DNA from 3 places in the Streptomyces sp. NPDC107550 genome. Region 2 is predicted to be linked to each of the others. Evidence: riboswitches for the same ligand, from Rfam matches in the RefSeq annotation. Region 2 holds a riboswitch; each other region holds the start of a gene.
What was found. A riboswitch is a leader RNA that binds a small molecule or an ion and turns the genes downstream of it on or off. The one in region 2 is predicted to bind cobalamin.
Positions count from the first base shown of each region.

Region 1: it holds a riboswitch for cobalamin, as region 2 does, so the genes downstream of both, ACZ7LY_RS19190 (CbtB domain-containing protein) here and ACZ7LY_RS13840 (ABC transporter substrate-binding protein) in region 2, are expected to answer to the same signal.
Region 3: it holds a riboswitch for cobalamin, as region 2 does, so the genes downstream of both, ACZ7LY_RS24220 ((2Fe-2S) ferredoxin domain-containing protein) here and ACZ7LY_RS13840 (ABC transporter substrate-binding protein) in region 2, are expected to answer to the same signal.

Region 1 covers NZ_JBVKBC010000013.1:73,359-78,007, reverse strand. The annotation lists gene ACZ7LY_RS19205 (ATP-binding protein) at 254-712, shown strand; gene ACZ7LY_RS19200 (recombinase family protein) at 837-1,217, shown strand; gene ACZ7LY_RS19195 (hypothetical protein) at 1,321-2,040, opposite strand; cobalamin riboswitch at 2,219-2,363, shown strand; gene ACZ7LY_RS19190 (CbtB domain-containing protein) at 2,402-2,620, shown strand; gene ACZ7LY_RS19185 (CbtA family protein) at 2,642-3,397, shown strand; gene ACZ7LY_RS19180 (histidine phosphatase family protein) at 3,475-4,062, opposite strand; gene cobF (precorrin-6A synthase (deacetylating)) at 4,163-4,649, shown strand, end outside.
Region 2 covers NZ_JBVKBC010000008.1:72,369-77,017, forward strand. The annotation lists gene ACZ7LY_RS13830 (hypothetical protein) at 1-498, shown strand, start outside; gene ACZ7LY_RS13835 (endo alpha-1,4 polygalactosaminidase) at 692-1,549, opposite strand; cobalamin riboswitch at 1,884-2,040, shown strand; gene ACZ7LY_RS13840 (ABC transporter substrate-binding protein) at 2,078-3,061, shown strand; gene ACZ7LY_RS13845 (FecCD family ABC transporter permease) at 3,058-4,101, shown strand; gene ACZ7LY_RS13850 (ABC transporter ATP-binding protein) at 4,098-4,649, shown strand, end outside.
Region 3 covers NZ_JBVKBC010000020.1:107,882-112,530, forward strand. The annotation lists gene dhaK (dihydroxyacetone kinase subunit DhaK) at 1-236, opposite strand, end outside; gene ACZ7LY_RS24215 (hypothetical protein) at 521-838, shown strand; cobalamin riboswitch at 936-1,059, shown strand; gene ACZ7LY_RS24220 ((2Fe-2S) ferredoxin domain-containing protein) at 1,120-1,527, shown strand; gene ACZ7LY_RS24225 ((2Fe-2S)-binding protein) at 1,524-2,321, shown strand; gene ACZ7LY_RS24230 (NUDIX domain-containing protein) at 2,510-2,881, shown strand; gene ACZ7LY_RS24235 (ATP-binding protein) at 3,059-3,481, shown strand; gene ACZ7LY_RS24240 (hypothetical protein) at 3,500-3,715, shown strand; partial or broken gene ACZ7LY_RS24245 (dTDP-4-dehydrorhamnose reductase) at 3,640-3,927, shown strand; gene ACZ7LY_RS24250 (lysophospholipid acyltransferase family protein) at 4,024-4,649, shown strand, end outside.

The DNA.
Region 1 (4,649 bases), on a different contig from region 2:
AGATTGATATCCCGCTTCTGAAATTATCAGGGAGTCGGTTGCAGCGTGAGTGTGATCACGCGCATAGTTGACTCGTGAGCGGTTCAGTCACAGCTCTGACACGGCGTCGGGCCCCGCGGGGACCCCTGGTGCCGACGCCGTCGACGGCGCCCCGCGCGAGGGCGCCGGCCCCGGCGTGCGCCCCTCACCGCGCGAGCGGCAGCCCGCGTCCCCACACCGCGCCCGCCCCGGAAGGCACTGGAAGGCGACACCCGTGACTCTCCCCACGCCCTCAGCACCGGCCCCGCACCCCGCCTTAGCCCCGCCGGCACGGCGGCGGGAGTACTGGTTCGGGCTGCCCGCCCTGCGCACCAGCGCGCGCTGCGCCCGCGACACGGTCCGTGACCGGCTGCGCGCGTGGCGGCTGCCCGGCGACACCTGCTGCGACGCGGTCCTGCTCGTCTCCGAACTCACGACGAACGCGGTGCTGCACACCGACAGCGACCAGGTCCTGTGCGGCCTCACGCTCACCGACGACGAGCGGCGCCTACGGATCGAACTCCACGACGACGGCCCCACCCCGGTCCGGGCCCCCGAGCACCTCGCGGGCCCCGGCGAGGAGGGCGGACGCGGCCTCTTCCTCGTCCAGCAGCTCGCCGAGAGCTGGGGCTCGGCACGCTCCACCCGCGCCGAAGGCAAGGTCGTCTGGGCCGAGTTGACGGCCCACTCCTGACGTGACCGGTCGACCGGCCCGCGCGCGGACCGGCACGGCGGGGCAGCCGCCCCGCCCCGTCCCTTTCCGTCCCCACACGGTGCGAGGAGTCCCGACTCCTCGGTCCTCCTAGCAGAAGGCAGCCATGACCCCCCACGGCGAAACCGCTACCCCCGTCGTGCTGTACGTGTGCGCCGACCGCGCCCCCGGCGCCCCCGGCGCCGCCGCGCAGTGCGCGCTGTCCGAAGGCGAGGCGTTCGCCCGCGAGCGCGGGCTGACCATCACCGAGGTCGTCACCGACACCTACGGAGAACCCGACCCGGCCCGCCGCAGCGGCTGGCGGCGCGTGCGACAGCTCGCCCGCGAGGGGGACGTCGGCGCGGTCCTCGTCCGCTGGCCGAGCGCCATCGCCCCGGAGTGCGCGCACGAACTGCGCCACCGCGAGGCGGCCTGGCTCGGCGATCACGGGGTGCGCGTGCGCTACACCTGGGCGCCCCTCTCGACCCGGACGGGCGAGACCCGCTGAGTCGCCCTGGGGCCCGCCCCGGTTCGCTGCCGGGCATACGGCGAGGGCGGTCACGTACGCCGGTGTCGTGACCCGCGTACGCGACCGCCCCCCTGGCCGGCGGTCAGCTCAGCTTGTTCACCGCGGTGACCGTCGTCTTCTTGAACGCGGCCACCGGGGCATCCGCGTAGGAGCCCATCTCGCCCCACTGGACGACCGTCACGACGTTGCCGTCGCGGCCCACCGAGAACAGGTGGATGTCGGACGAGCCGCCGGACGTCGTCGTGTGCACGCCGTACACCGTCGCGCCGTCCTTCACAGCGATCCGGCCGTAGTTCTTCTGCGTGGCCTTCACCTGCGGGTCCTGCTGCATCAGCTTCTTCGCGCAGCCCGTCAGATCCTTGCGCAGCAGCGCCGCGAAGTCGGCGGCCCGCTGCGCGCTGCGCTCGACGACCGTCACCTGGAGGGCGTTGGTGTCGAGGTCGGTGCGGTAGAAGCGGTGCATCGTCGTCGAGGGCAGCGCCTCGCCGTAACACATCGGGAGCGGGTCGGGCTGCCCGGAGGTGATCGGGCCCGCCGTCCACGGGGACGAGGGGTGCGGGGGCAGCTCGGAGGCGGACAGGAAACGCGGGTCGGTGACGGCGGCCGCCGGGACGGTCGCCGCGGCGACCGCGGTCACGGCGCCCACGGTGGCCGCCGCCGCGAGCAGCGCGCGCCGCGCCCGCAGCCGGGAGCGGGCCGGGACGGCAGTCGTGGTCTGCGGGTCGGTCGGCGTGAGCGGGGTGGTCGTGGCGTGCGGGTCGGTCGGCGCGTGCGGGGCGGTCGCGGTGCGGGATGCTCTCATCGGTACTTCCCCCATGTCGGCATGACATGACACATGTCGGTGACGCACAAGTCTGTGCGGTTCGGTCACGTCTGTTTGTATTGGCCGCCTTGTACGACACGCGGTACGCCACACCCGTTGCCCCCGTTTTTGTCACGGGTCTGTCACCGGGCGGCTGTGACAGGGCCCATCTTGGCCATGCACCCGACAGGCGGTACCTTCAGTGAGTTGTCGACGACGGCACGACGGAAGCCGGTGAGAATCCGGCACGGTCGCGCCACTGTATGCGGAACGGCTCTTTGGGCCACCGCGAGTCAGACCCGTGGCTGTCGTCTCTGTGCACCACCGATATGGGACGCGAACTCCCGAAGGAGGCTCCGCCATGGCGCAGTCTGTCGCCCAGCCGACCACCACGCCCGCCGCACCGGTCAAGCTCCCGCTCAAGGCCATCGCCCCGTGGGCCGTATTCTTCGGCATCCTGATGCTGGTCCTGCTCTACTTCGTCGGCGCCGAACAGGGCGCCACCTCCGTCTTCAACGGCACCGACGTCCACGAATGGGTCCACGACGCCCGTCACCTGCTCGGTTTCCCCTGCCACTGACCCGTAGGGACCGCGCACCTCATGAACTCCACCACTGTCCGCAACCTGCTGGTGCGGGGCATGCTCGCCGGCCTGGCCGCCGGCGTGCTCGCCCTCGTCATCGCCTACTGGCTCGGTGAGCCGAACGTCGACAAGGCGATCGGCTTCGAGGAGTCGCACGCCGCTCACTCGCACGGCGGCGAGGAGGCCGAACTCGTCTCCCGCAGCCTCCAGTCGACGGCGGGACTCGCCACCGGCGTCCTCGTCTACGGCGTCTCCTTCGGCGGGATCGCCGCGCTCGCCTACTGCTTCGCCCTCGGCCGGGTGGGCCGGTTCAGCCCCCGCGCCACGGCGCTGCTGCTGTCCGGCTGCGCCCTGCTGGCCGTGTACGTCGTCCCGTTTCTGAAGTACCCGGCGAACCCGCCGGCCGTCGGCAGCGGCGACACCATCGGCAAGCGGACCACCCTGTACTTCCTGATGATGGTCCTCAGCGTCCTGCTGGCCGTCGGGGCGACCCTCCTCGGCAAGCGGCTCGTGCCCCGGCTCGGCACGTGGTGGGCCACCGTCGCCGCGGTGCTCGGCTTCGCCGTCGTCGTCGGCCTCGCCTATCAGTTCCTGCCCGTGGTCGACGAGGTGCCCGCGCACTTCCCGGCCGCCCTGCTGTGGCGGTTCCGCCTGTCGGCGCTCGCCATGCAGGTCGTCATGTGGGGCGGATTCGGCCTGGTCTTCGGGGAGTTGGCGCACCGCCTGCTCCAGCCGAAGCAGGCCGCCGCCCGCGCGGTGCCGGCCGCGCGCTGAGGCGTACGACCGCACGTACGGCTCTGTCCACGAGGGTGCGTACGGCGACGAGGGGGTCCGGTGTCCGCCGGGTCCCCTCAGCCGTGCGCGCCCGGGGCGCCGAGCGGCGCGCCGAGCCGGACGTTCCAGCGGCCGGCCCGGCCGCTCAACTCGCAGGTGCTCAGCGGCGCCACGTCACAGCGCCAGTACGCCGACAGGGGTGCGCCGAACGCGTGGACCAGCGCCGCCCGCACGATCTCCGGCTCCACCACGGCGACGACGCGCCCCGCGCCGGACACCTCCGCGTCCAGCCAGCGCCCCACCCGGGCGCACACATCGGCGACGGACTCGCCGCCCCCGGCGCCGTGTCGCGGGTCGGCGAGCCAGCGGGCCAGCTCCAGCGGCTCCGCCTCGCCCACCTCGGCCAGGGTCAGGCCCCGCCAGCGGCCGGCGTCCGGCGCGGCCAGCGCGTCGAGGCAGCGCGCCGCGCCGAGCCCGAGCGCCTCGGCGGTCTCCCGGCAGCGGCGACTGCCGGACCGCACCGCGTCGTCGGGCACCGGCAGCGCCCCGGCCGCCGCGAGCGCCGCCGCACGGCCGGACGCGTCCAGCGGCGCCCCGTCGTCGAAACGGGCCTGCCGCAGCGACGCGTTCAGCGCCGGAGAGACGAACACCACACGCCGGGTCACCACGGCTCCTTCCGCACACGAGGGTGGGGCCGGGCCGTGATCCGGCCCGAGAGCGGCGGCCCGGGTCGGGCCGCCGCGACATCCCTGGGAGACTGTACGCATGGGTACGGAACAGCGCGCGATCCTCGTCATCGGCATCGGTTCGGGCGATCCCGACCACCTCACGCTCCAGGCGGTGAAGGCGATCCGGCGCACGGACGTCTTCTTCATCGTCGGCAAGGGCCCCCACAAGGCGTCCCTCACCGACCTGCGGCACGACATGATCGCGGAGCACGCGCAGGGCCCGTACCGCGTCGTCGAGGTCGAGGACCCGAGCCGCGACCGGCGGCCCATGGACCGCGGCGCCTACATGGCCGCCGTCCAGGACTGGCGCGAGCGGCGCGGGGAGATCTTCGAGCGGGCCATGCGCGAGGAACTGGCGGCGGGGGAGACCGGCGCGTTCCTCGTGTGGGGCGACCCGTCCCTGTACGACAGCACGCTCGGCATCCTCGGCGACATCGAGAGCCGGGGCGCGCTCGCCGTCTCCGTCGAGGTGATCCCGGGCATCACGAGCGTCGCCTCCCTCACCGCCCGGCACCGCATCCCGC
Region 2 (4,649 bases):
GACGCCTCGGCCCCGCAGGAGACCCGGCCCGCGCCGCACGCCCCCGGCGCCGCCCCCGCACCGCAGGCCACCGCCACCGCCGCCGACGACCCGCACCCGGCGCTGCTCGCCGCCGCGCAGGCCGGGCGGCACGGGGAGGCCGCCGCCATCGCCGCGCTGTGGGAGAGCGAGGCGCTGCGCACCCACGGCGCCGGGTCGCCGCAGGCCATCCACTGGCTGGAGGTCCGGGCGGACCTCGCCCGTCTGGCGCGGGAGCCCGACCGCAGCTTCGAACTGTGGGCCGCCGTCGCCCACGCCCGCCTGTCGCGCGGCGAGGAACCCGGCGACGAGGACGTGGAGGCCGCCGTGGACCGCGCCCATCACCAGTGGGAGCAGCTCGCCGACCCGGCCCGCGCCCGCGCGCACGCCCCCGCGCTCACCGCCCTGCGCGCACGCGTACCGGGCCGCAGACCGGGCGCCCTGGAAGCGGTCCGCCGCCGCCTCGACGCCCTGAGCTGACCGCCCGCCCCGTGCTCAGCCGCCGCCGAGGTGTGCCCCCCCGCGACCGACCCCGACCGGGCGTCCTGAGCTGATCGGGAGCCCGCGCTCAGCCGCCGAGGTGTGCCCCGCGACCGACCCCGACCGGGCGCCCTGAGCTGGACGGTCGGCCGCGCGGAGGCGCCGAGACGCGCCCTCGGCATCGGGTTCGGGCTCAACACCCGCGCCGCACATACCCGTCCGCCCCGGCCGGCCGCACATCGCGGTCCCGGAGCACGATCGACAGGCGCGGGCCCCACGCGCGGCACGCGCGCGTGAAGTCGGCCGCGCGGTACTCGATGACGAAGACGCGGTCGTCGTACGTGTCCGCGTACGCCCCGCACTCGTCGTAGCGGGCGCACTCCTCGGCGACAGCGAAGTCGAAGCCCATGGCGGAGTGCCGGGGCAGCAGTTCGGCCGTGTTCTTCTGCCCGGCCGCGAGCCCCGCCGCGTGCGCCCGCGCGGTCAGCAGCCGCGCGAACGCCGCCGCGTCCCCGGCCCGCAGCAGGCCGTCGGAGCGCTGGTAGGAGTCCAGGTTGTCCGGCTCCACCGCCTGGAAACCGGCGTCCGCGCAGCCGTCGATCCACCGCCCCACGATCCGCGCCAGCCGTTCCCGCTTGGCGGCCGTCGAGAGGTCGAGCAGCGCCTCGTTCCAGTCCTCGTCGATGACGAGCGCGCCCTTGCCGTCGCGCAGCAGCAGGTCCGGATGGGTGCGCCGCCACCAGCCGAGCGCGTCCGGCTGCGCCTGGAAGGCATTGACGTAACAGACGTTGTAGAGGCCGGGCGCCGGACGGTCCGTGCGGTCGCGGGAGAGCGCGCGCACACCCGAGGGCGGGCGGTAGGCGCCGCCGATCTGATAGTCGAAGTCCGCGTCCGCCACCGGCATCCGCACCCGGGGCGGCCCGTCCGTGGAGGAGGAAGCGGACGGGGAAGTGGGTGAGGAAGGCGCGGCGCACCCGCCGAGCAGGACGGCGGCGGCCAGGGCGAGGCCGAGCGCCGCGCGGACACGGCGGGCGGAAGCGAAGATCACCAGCGCAGCCTACGGTCCCGGCCAGGCGTGACGTACCTCACCGGCCGCTTCCGGAAGGCGGGGAACAACAAGGGGGCCCCGCCCGTTGAACCCACCGTGGACACGGATGGAACAGTGTCCCCGGGCCTCACCTATAGCCCGCAGGGAAGATCGTTCGGCTGAAGCCCTGCGGAGCCCCCCGCCGAGAGGCGACCGCCATCCGTGCCCACTCCCAAGCCGCCCCGGCCGTGGTCCCCCGTCACGGCCGGGGCTTCCTCATGCCCGCGCGCACACCCGTGGGACCGCGTGCCCGCCCGTGCGGACCTCCCGTGTGGACCTCCCGTGTGGACCTCCCGCGAAGGTCGAACACCCGTCTGGCACACTGTCACCACTCCACCCAGGCGGTCAGGGCCAGGAAACCGGTGCGAATCCGGTGCGGTCCCGCCACTGTGACCGGTCGTCGCGCCGCACGCGACGCCCGGGAGCCAGACACTGACCTGCCGCCTTTCCGCACCGACCAGGGGACGAGGACATCCCCCGGAAAGGCACCGCATGCCCCGCATCGGCGCAGCCTCGCGCGCGCTCCTGACGTCCCTGCTCCTGCTGCCGCTCGCCGCCTGCGGCACCGGCGCCCACGGCGACGCGAAGAAGGCGGGCGCGGCGCCCGGTTTCCCGTACACCGTCACCAACTGCGGTGTGCGCACCACCTTCCAGGAGCCGCCCCGGCGCGCCGTCACCCTCAACCAGCACGCCACCGAGGTCATGCTCGCCCTCGGTCTCCAGAAGCGCATGGCCGGCACCGCCTACCTCGACGACCGGATCGAGCCCGCGTACAAGAAGGCGTACGAGAAGATCCCTGTGCTGGCCAAGGAGTACCCCTCCAAGGAGGAACTCCTCGGCGCCGACCCCGACTTCGTGTACGGCGGCTACGCCAGCGCCTTCGACAAGGGCTCAGGGCGCGACCGCGAAAGCCTGGAGAAAGCGGGGATCCACACCCGGCTCAACCGCGAGAACTGCCCGGCCGGTCACGTCGGCGTCGGCGACCTGCGCACCGAGATACGCCAGGTCGCCCGCACGTTCGCGGTGCGCGAGCGCGGCGAACGCCTCATCGACCGCATCGACGGCCGGCTCGACGCGGTCGCCCGCCGCCTCAAGGGCGCCCGGCCCGTCTCGGTGTTCGTCTACGACTCGGGGGAGTCCAGCGCGTTCACGGCGGGCGGCGCCGGGCTCGGCGACGACCTGATCCGCCGCGCCGGCGGCCGCAACGTCTTCGCCGACCTCGACAAGTCCTTCGCCGACGTCTCCTGGGAGCGCGTCATCGACCGCAAGCCCGACGTCATCGTCATCTACGACTACGGCGGCACCTCCGTCGCCGCGAAGAAGAAGCGCCTGTTGGACGACCCCGCGCTCGCGGACGTCCCCGCCGTCCGCCACAAGCGGTTCGCGGTGCTGCCGCTGTCCTCGGCCGTCCTCGGCGTCCGCGCCGCCGACGCCGTCGCGGACCTCGCGGACCAGCTCCACCCCGGCGCGAAGTGAGCGCCCGCACCCGGACCGCGTTCCCGCTGCTCGTGACCGCGCTCGCCGCCGCCCTGTGCGCGGCGGCGCTCGCGGGGCTCGCCTTCGGATCCGTCCGCATCCCGCCCGGCCGCGTCCTCGGCATCCTCCTCGGCATCCTCCTCGGCGGCGAGGACAGCGGCGCGTTCGCCTCCATCGTGTGGGACGTGCGACTGCCGCGCGTCGTCCTCGCCGTCGTCGTCGGCGCCGGACTCGCCGTCGCCGGAACGGTCCTGCAAGCCGTCGTCCGCAACCCGCTCGCCGACCCCTATCTGCTCGGCGCGTCCTCCGGGGCCTCCTGCGGCGCCGTCCTCGTCATCGCGCTCGGCGTCGGCGCGGGCGCGGCGACCAGCGTGGCGCTGCCCGTCGCCGCGTTCCTCGGCTCGATGGGCGCCCTCGTCGTCGTGTACGCCCTCGCCCGGCGCGGCGGCACCATGACCGCGGGACGGCTCGTCCTCGCCGGGGTCGCCGTGCAGTACGTACTGTCGGCTTTCACCAGCCTCGTACTCGTCCTGTCCGCCCGCGCCGAACACGTCCGCGCCGTCATGTTCTGGACGCTCGGCGGGCTCGGCGGCGCCCGCTGGGACCAACTCCTGCTGCCCACCGTCGTCCTGGGCGCGGGCACCCTCGTCCTGCTCGCGCTGGCCCGCCCCCTCGACCTGCTGCTCGCGGGGGAGGAGGGCGCCCGCGTCCTCGGCCTCGACACGCACCGCTTCCGCGCCGCCGTCTTCGTGCTGACCTCGCTCGTCGTAGGCGTGCTCGTCGCCTACAGCGGCGCCATCGGCTTCGTCGGCCTGATGGTTCCGCACGCCGCCCGCATGGTCACCGGCGCCGCCCATCGCAGGCTGCTGCCCGTCGCCGCGCTCGGGGGCGCCGCGTTCCTGCTCCTGGCCGACCTGATCTCCCGTACCGTCGCCGCGCCCCAGGAGATCCCCGTCGGTGTCGTCACCGCGCTCACCGGCGGCCCGTACTTCCTGTGGCTGCTGCGCCGCCACGCCCGCCCCGAAGGAGTCACCGCGTGAGACCCGCCGCCCTCACCGTGCGCGGCCTCGGCCACACCACCGCCTCCGGCGCCCGCCTCGTCCACGGCGTCGACCTCGACGCGCGGCCCGGCGAGACCGTGGGCCTCGTCGGCCCCAACGGCAGCGGCAAGACGACCTTCCTGCGCTGCGTCTACGGCACCCTGCGGTCCACCGCCGGCACCGTCCGCCTCGACGGCGCCGACGCGGCCCGCCTCGGCGTGAAGGAACGCGCCCGGCGCGTCGCCGTCGTCCCGCAGGACGCCACCGGGACGTTCGGGCTCACCGTCGCGGAAGTCGTCGCCATGGGGCGCAGCCCCCACAAGAGGTTCTGGGAGCCCGACACCGAGGACGACCGGCGGCTCGTCGCCGAGGCACTCGGCCGGGTCGGCGCGGGCGACTTCGCCGCGCGGCCCTTCGAGGAACTGTCCGGCGGCGAGCGCCAGCGCGTCCTCGTCGCCCGCGCCCTCGTCCAGGACCCGGGGCTGCTCGCCCTCGACGAACCCACCAACCACCTCGACATCCGGCACCAGCTGGAACTCCTCGGCCTC
Region 3 (4,649 bases), on a different contig from region 2:
GTGAACACCTCGCCCGGGCAGGCCGCGGCGAGCATCCCGGGCCCGACGAACCCGCCGTGCAGCGGCTCGTGCCCCGAACCGCCGCCGGACACCAGGGCCACCTTCCCCGCGACCGGCGCGTCCCGGCGCAGGATGACGCGGTTCTCGACGTCCACGGTCAACTCGGGATGCGCGGCGGCCATCCCCCGCAGAGCATCGGCGACGACGGTCTCGGCGACATTGATCAGCATTTTCACGCGTACCTCCGGGTGAGGCTGGCAGAGGGGCGCCCGCCCTGAGTCCGTGCAGTTCAGGGCCGGTGCCTCGGGCGGACGGCTGCTGGAGTGCTCTCGGCAGTATCGACCTTGCCAGGGCCGCCGTCACGTGCCACGCCTCCGCTGCCCGCACGCGCGTCGCGGGAACAGGGGGAACAGGGGGACAGCGGAAACAGTGGCGCTGGACGCAGGGCCTCGCCGTCACCGCCGAACGGGTGGCATGATCCATCCGGTCCGGCAGGCGCCGGACGTCCAAGGGGGGTTCCATGAGGCTGTTCGTCGCGGTCCCGGGCACGGTGCTGGCCCTGCTCATCGCCGTCTGCGGCGTGGCCGCGATCAGGCGGGGGTGGGTCATGCCGTTCAACCGCGGACGCGTCCTGCGGCCACGCCTCTACGGGTGGGGCCAGTTGGTCATCGCCGCCGCGCTGTGCTGGCAGATGGCCCTCCTGGTCCTCCCCCTGCCCGAGAGCACGGACGGCCTCTCCGAGCAGGTCCGCAGCGGCGTGGCGGTCGGCGGGAGCGCGCTGATGCTGGTCGGCATCATCGTCATCATGCTGAGCCAGCGGGCCGGGAGGAGGAGCTGACACCCGCCGCCGGAGCCGGGGCGCACCGGTCGACCGGCCCGGGGCGGCGGGCAGGCGCCATGAGAGGATGGCGCGCGTTATTGGGCGACGGCGGGAAGAGGAAGCCGGTGTGAATCCGGCGCGGTCCCGCCACTGTGATCGGCGAGCCGGTTCCGACAGGCCACTGTCCCTTAGGGGGCGGGAAGGCCGGGACCCGCGGTGACCCGAGAGCCAGGAGACTCACGCCGCCGCCCCCTCGACGGATTCCGGGGCGGATCTCCCCGGTGAGGGGAAGGCGCCGTATGGCGAAGAAGAAGCGGACCGTCCGCGCGGGCACGGGCACGGACGAGGCGCGCGCCGACCGGCCCAGCGGGGTCGTCGTCTGCCGGGACTGCTGCTGCGGCAGCGTCAAGGTCCCCGGCGACCACCGGGCGCAGACGGCCCGCCTGCGCGAGAGCGTCCCGGTGCGGATCTCCGAGTGCCTCGACGTGTGCGACCAGGCGAACGTCATCGTCGTCCAGCCCTCCGCCGCCGGTCGCGCCGCGGGCGGCCGCCCCGTCTGGCTCGGCCTCGTCAACGACGCCGACGCCACCGAGGACATCACCGCCTGGGTACGCGCCGGAGGCCCCGGCATCGCGCCGATGCCCGGCACCCTCGACCTGTACGTGTTCCAGCCGCCCCGCCGCGTCCGCCAGGCGACGGCGTCATGAACACCGGCGCCGCGCCCGCCGAGAAAGCCGCGCCCGCCGAGGAAGCCGCGCCCGCCGAGGAAGTCGAAAGGGCCCTCCGCGAAGTCGCCGCGCTCGGCGGGTTCTTCGCCCTGCCCGTCGAAGCACGGCGCCCCGCGACACCGCCCACCGTCGGCGATCCGGCGCCCGTCCCCGGCGATCCGACGCCCGCCCCCGCAGACCCCGGCGACCAGCCCACCCCCGCCGAGCCACTGGCCGCCGGTTTCCCCGCGCGGGCGCACGCCGTCAACCTCCGGTACTCCACGCCGCAGGCCCGTATCGGCGTGTCGATCGCCCACCTCGGACTCGCCGCCCGCCTGTGGTCGCCGCTCCTCGCCTGCGCCCTCCTGCACGGCGTCCTGCCCGACCTCCGCGCTGTCCGCTGGGCCGGGCCCGACAGCACCTCCCTGAGCCTGCCGCGCGCCGAGGGACTGCGCGCCGACGCCGTGCCCGACCTCGCCGCCGCCCTGTACGCGCAGGTCACCGGCCCCCTCGACGCGGTGGAGAGCGCCCTCGACGTGAAGGTCGCCCCGCGTCTGCTCGACGGCAACCTCGCCTCCGCGCTCTTCGGCACCCTGGGCGTCCTGCTGCGCGCCCACCCCGGCCTGCGCCCCGAGCTGACCGGCCTCGCCGACCGGCTCCTGACCACCGGACGGCTCGCCGGAACCGGGCACACGTACGGCCCCGGCCTCGCCTTCCGGCGCCGGAGCTGCTGCCTGTACTACCGCGCCCCCGGCGGCGGCCTCTGCGGCGACTGCTGCTTCGCGGGGCGCTGACCCAGGGGCATTCTGCTTCGAACGCCCCGCGCCCGGCACGGATGCCCCGCGTCTGACGGGGTAGGGACCCGGCGCGCCCCCACGGGACCGTTCGTCGCAGCGGCCGAGGGCGCGCACCCCCGGCCGCGACGGCCCGGGGAGACGCACGGGACGCCGCGGCCGACCGCCGCGCGCAAGGGGAGGCGGGCATGACGACACCACAGGGAGCGGGCGCCACGGTCCAGGCGGTCGTGGTCTACGACGGGCGGGTCCTGCTCGCCACGCACGACGCGCACGGCTGGGCCCTGCCCTCGGGCACCGCCGAGCCGGGCGAGAGCGCCCAGGCGGCCGCCGCCCGCGTCGTCTACGAGCTGAGCGGCTACCTCGCCGACGGCACCCAGGCGCTCGACCCGGCCGGTGACGGCACCCAGGCCGTCATATGCCAGCTTCTGAGTGAATCCCCTTCCGAGGGAGCCTCCCTGACGCCTGATCAGCTCCGCTGGGCCGCGCCCGACGAGGCAGGCGGCGCCGAACTGTCCGAAACCGTACGCGACTACTTGCGCGGCCACACTCCCGTGTGAGGACCGCCCGACCTTGGGCACCCGAAGGACAGGCCGATCGGCCCGCACATGTGGAGCCCGTCGGCCATGGACAAGGGGGCGCACCGACCCTGGGAACGGGGCCGCCGCGCGCGCCACCATGGAAGCCGGGCCGGAGAAACCGGCCCGAGCGCCCGACCCGACGAGAGGAGCGACCCCATGGGCATCTCCTGGACGACGGGCAACGGCAGCACCGTCACCGCCGCCACCGCACGCACCCGCACCGCCCACCTGCTGGAGAACGCCGGACACGACCTCGGTGACCAGGGGGTGTACGACGCCCTGCTCGTGGTCTCCGAACTGGTCACCAACGCCGAACGCCACGCGGGCGGTTGCACCTACCTCGGACTCGCGCTGAGCCAGGACGGCCGCCACCTCGACATCACGGTCGGCGACGACCGGGGCGACCGCGCGCCCGCCGAACGCCCGCGCGGCGAGGACACCGCCGAGGGCGGCTACGGCTGGCCCGTGGTGCACCGCCTGTGCCGCACGGTCTCCGTCGTGCCCCACGACACCGGCGGCAAGAGCGTCCACGCGACCGTCCCCGTCGAACAGCACGAGGACACCCTCGCCGCGACCTGACCGCTACCGTGACGGCCCATGACCGTCCTCATCATCGGCGGCACCGGCTTCCTCGGTGCCGAACTGGTCCGCCAGGCGTCCGCCGCCGGTCACCCCACCGCCGCCACCTACGCCACCCGCCCCGGCAGCGACCCGCACGCCGACTGGCACGCCCTGGACTGGCCGCCGCTCTCCTGGAGTCGGCGTTCGGCGACGCGTACGGCGTGCTCCACCTCGCCGGGCCCGACGCCGTGAGCCGGTACGAGCTGGGCGTGCTCGTCGCCCGGCGCGACGGACTCGACCCCGCCCGGCTGCCGCGCGCACGCAAGGCGGACACCGGGCGCCCCGGCGCGCTCGACGTGCGGCTCGACAGCCGGGCGACCCTGGCCGGGCTGCGGACCCGACTGCGCGGCGCCCGCACGTTCCTGGCACCCCGGCCCCCGCTCCCGGGGCCCAGCGAGGGATGAGTACGGCGACTCAGGCGGGGCGGGGGAGGCGGCGGAGAGGATGAGGGTCCCGGTTCCCGCCGTCCGTACGGACCCCGCCCCTTCCCGGAGAAGCCCGTGCTCAGCAGCCTCGCCGCCCGCCTCGTCCCCGCCTTCGGACGGCTCACCGTCACCAGCGACGAGGAGGCCGTCCTCGCGCCCGGCAGCCTGCTCGTCGCCAACCACACCGCACTCGCCGACCCGGCCGTCGTCCTCGCCGCTCTGCACCGGATCGGCGCCCGCCCCGTCGTCATGGCCGCCGCCGGACTCTGGCGCGTCCCGGGCCTCGGACGGGCGCTGCGCCGGGACGGGTTCGTGCCCGTGCAGCGGGGCGACCGGCGCGCCGCCCACGCCCTCGACCTCGCCGCCGCTGCGCTCACCGAGGGCCGGCTGCTCCTCATGTACGCGGAAGGCGGCATACCCCGGCGGACGGGTTCGGGGGAGGCGGCACCCGGCCCGTTCCGCGGCGGCGTCGCCCGCCTCGTGGAACGCACCGGCGCCCCCGTCGTCCCCGTGGGGCAGGCCGGCGCCCGCCGCATCGGCTCCGGCGGCCCGGCACGGCAGCTCGCCGGGATCGCCACCGCCCCGCTGCGCCGCCCCGCGCTCCACGTCCACGTCGGCGCCCCGCTCTCCCCGGCCGGCGACCGACGGACCGTCACCCGGCAGGCGCACCTCGCCGTGACCGACGCCTGGCGCGTCGCCGC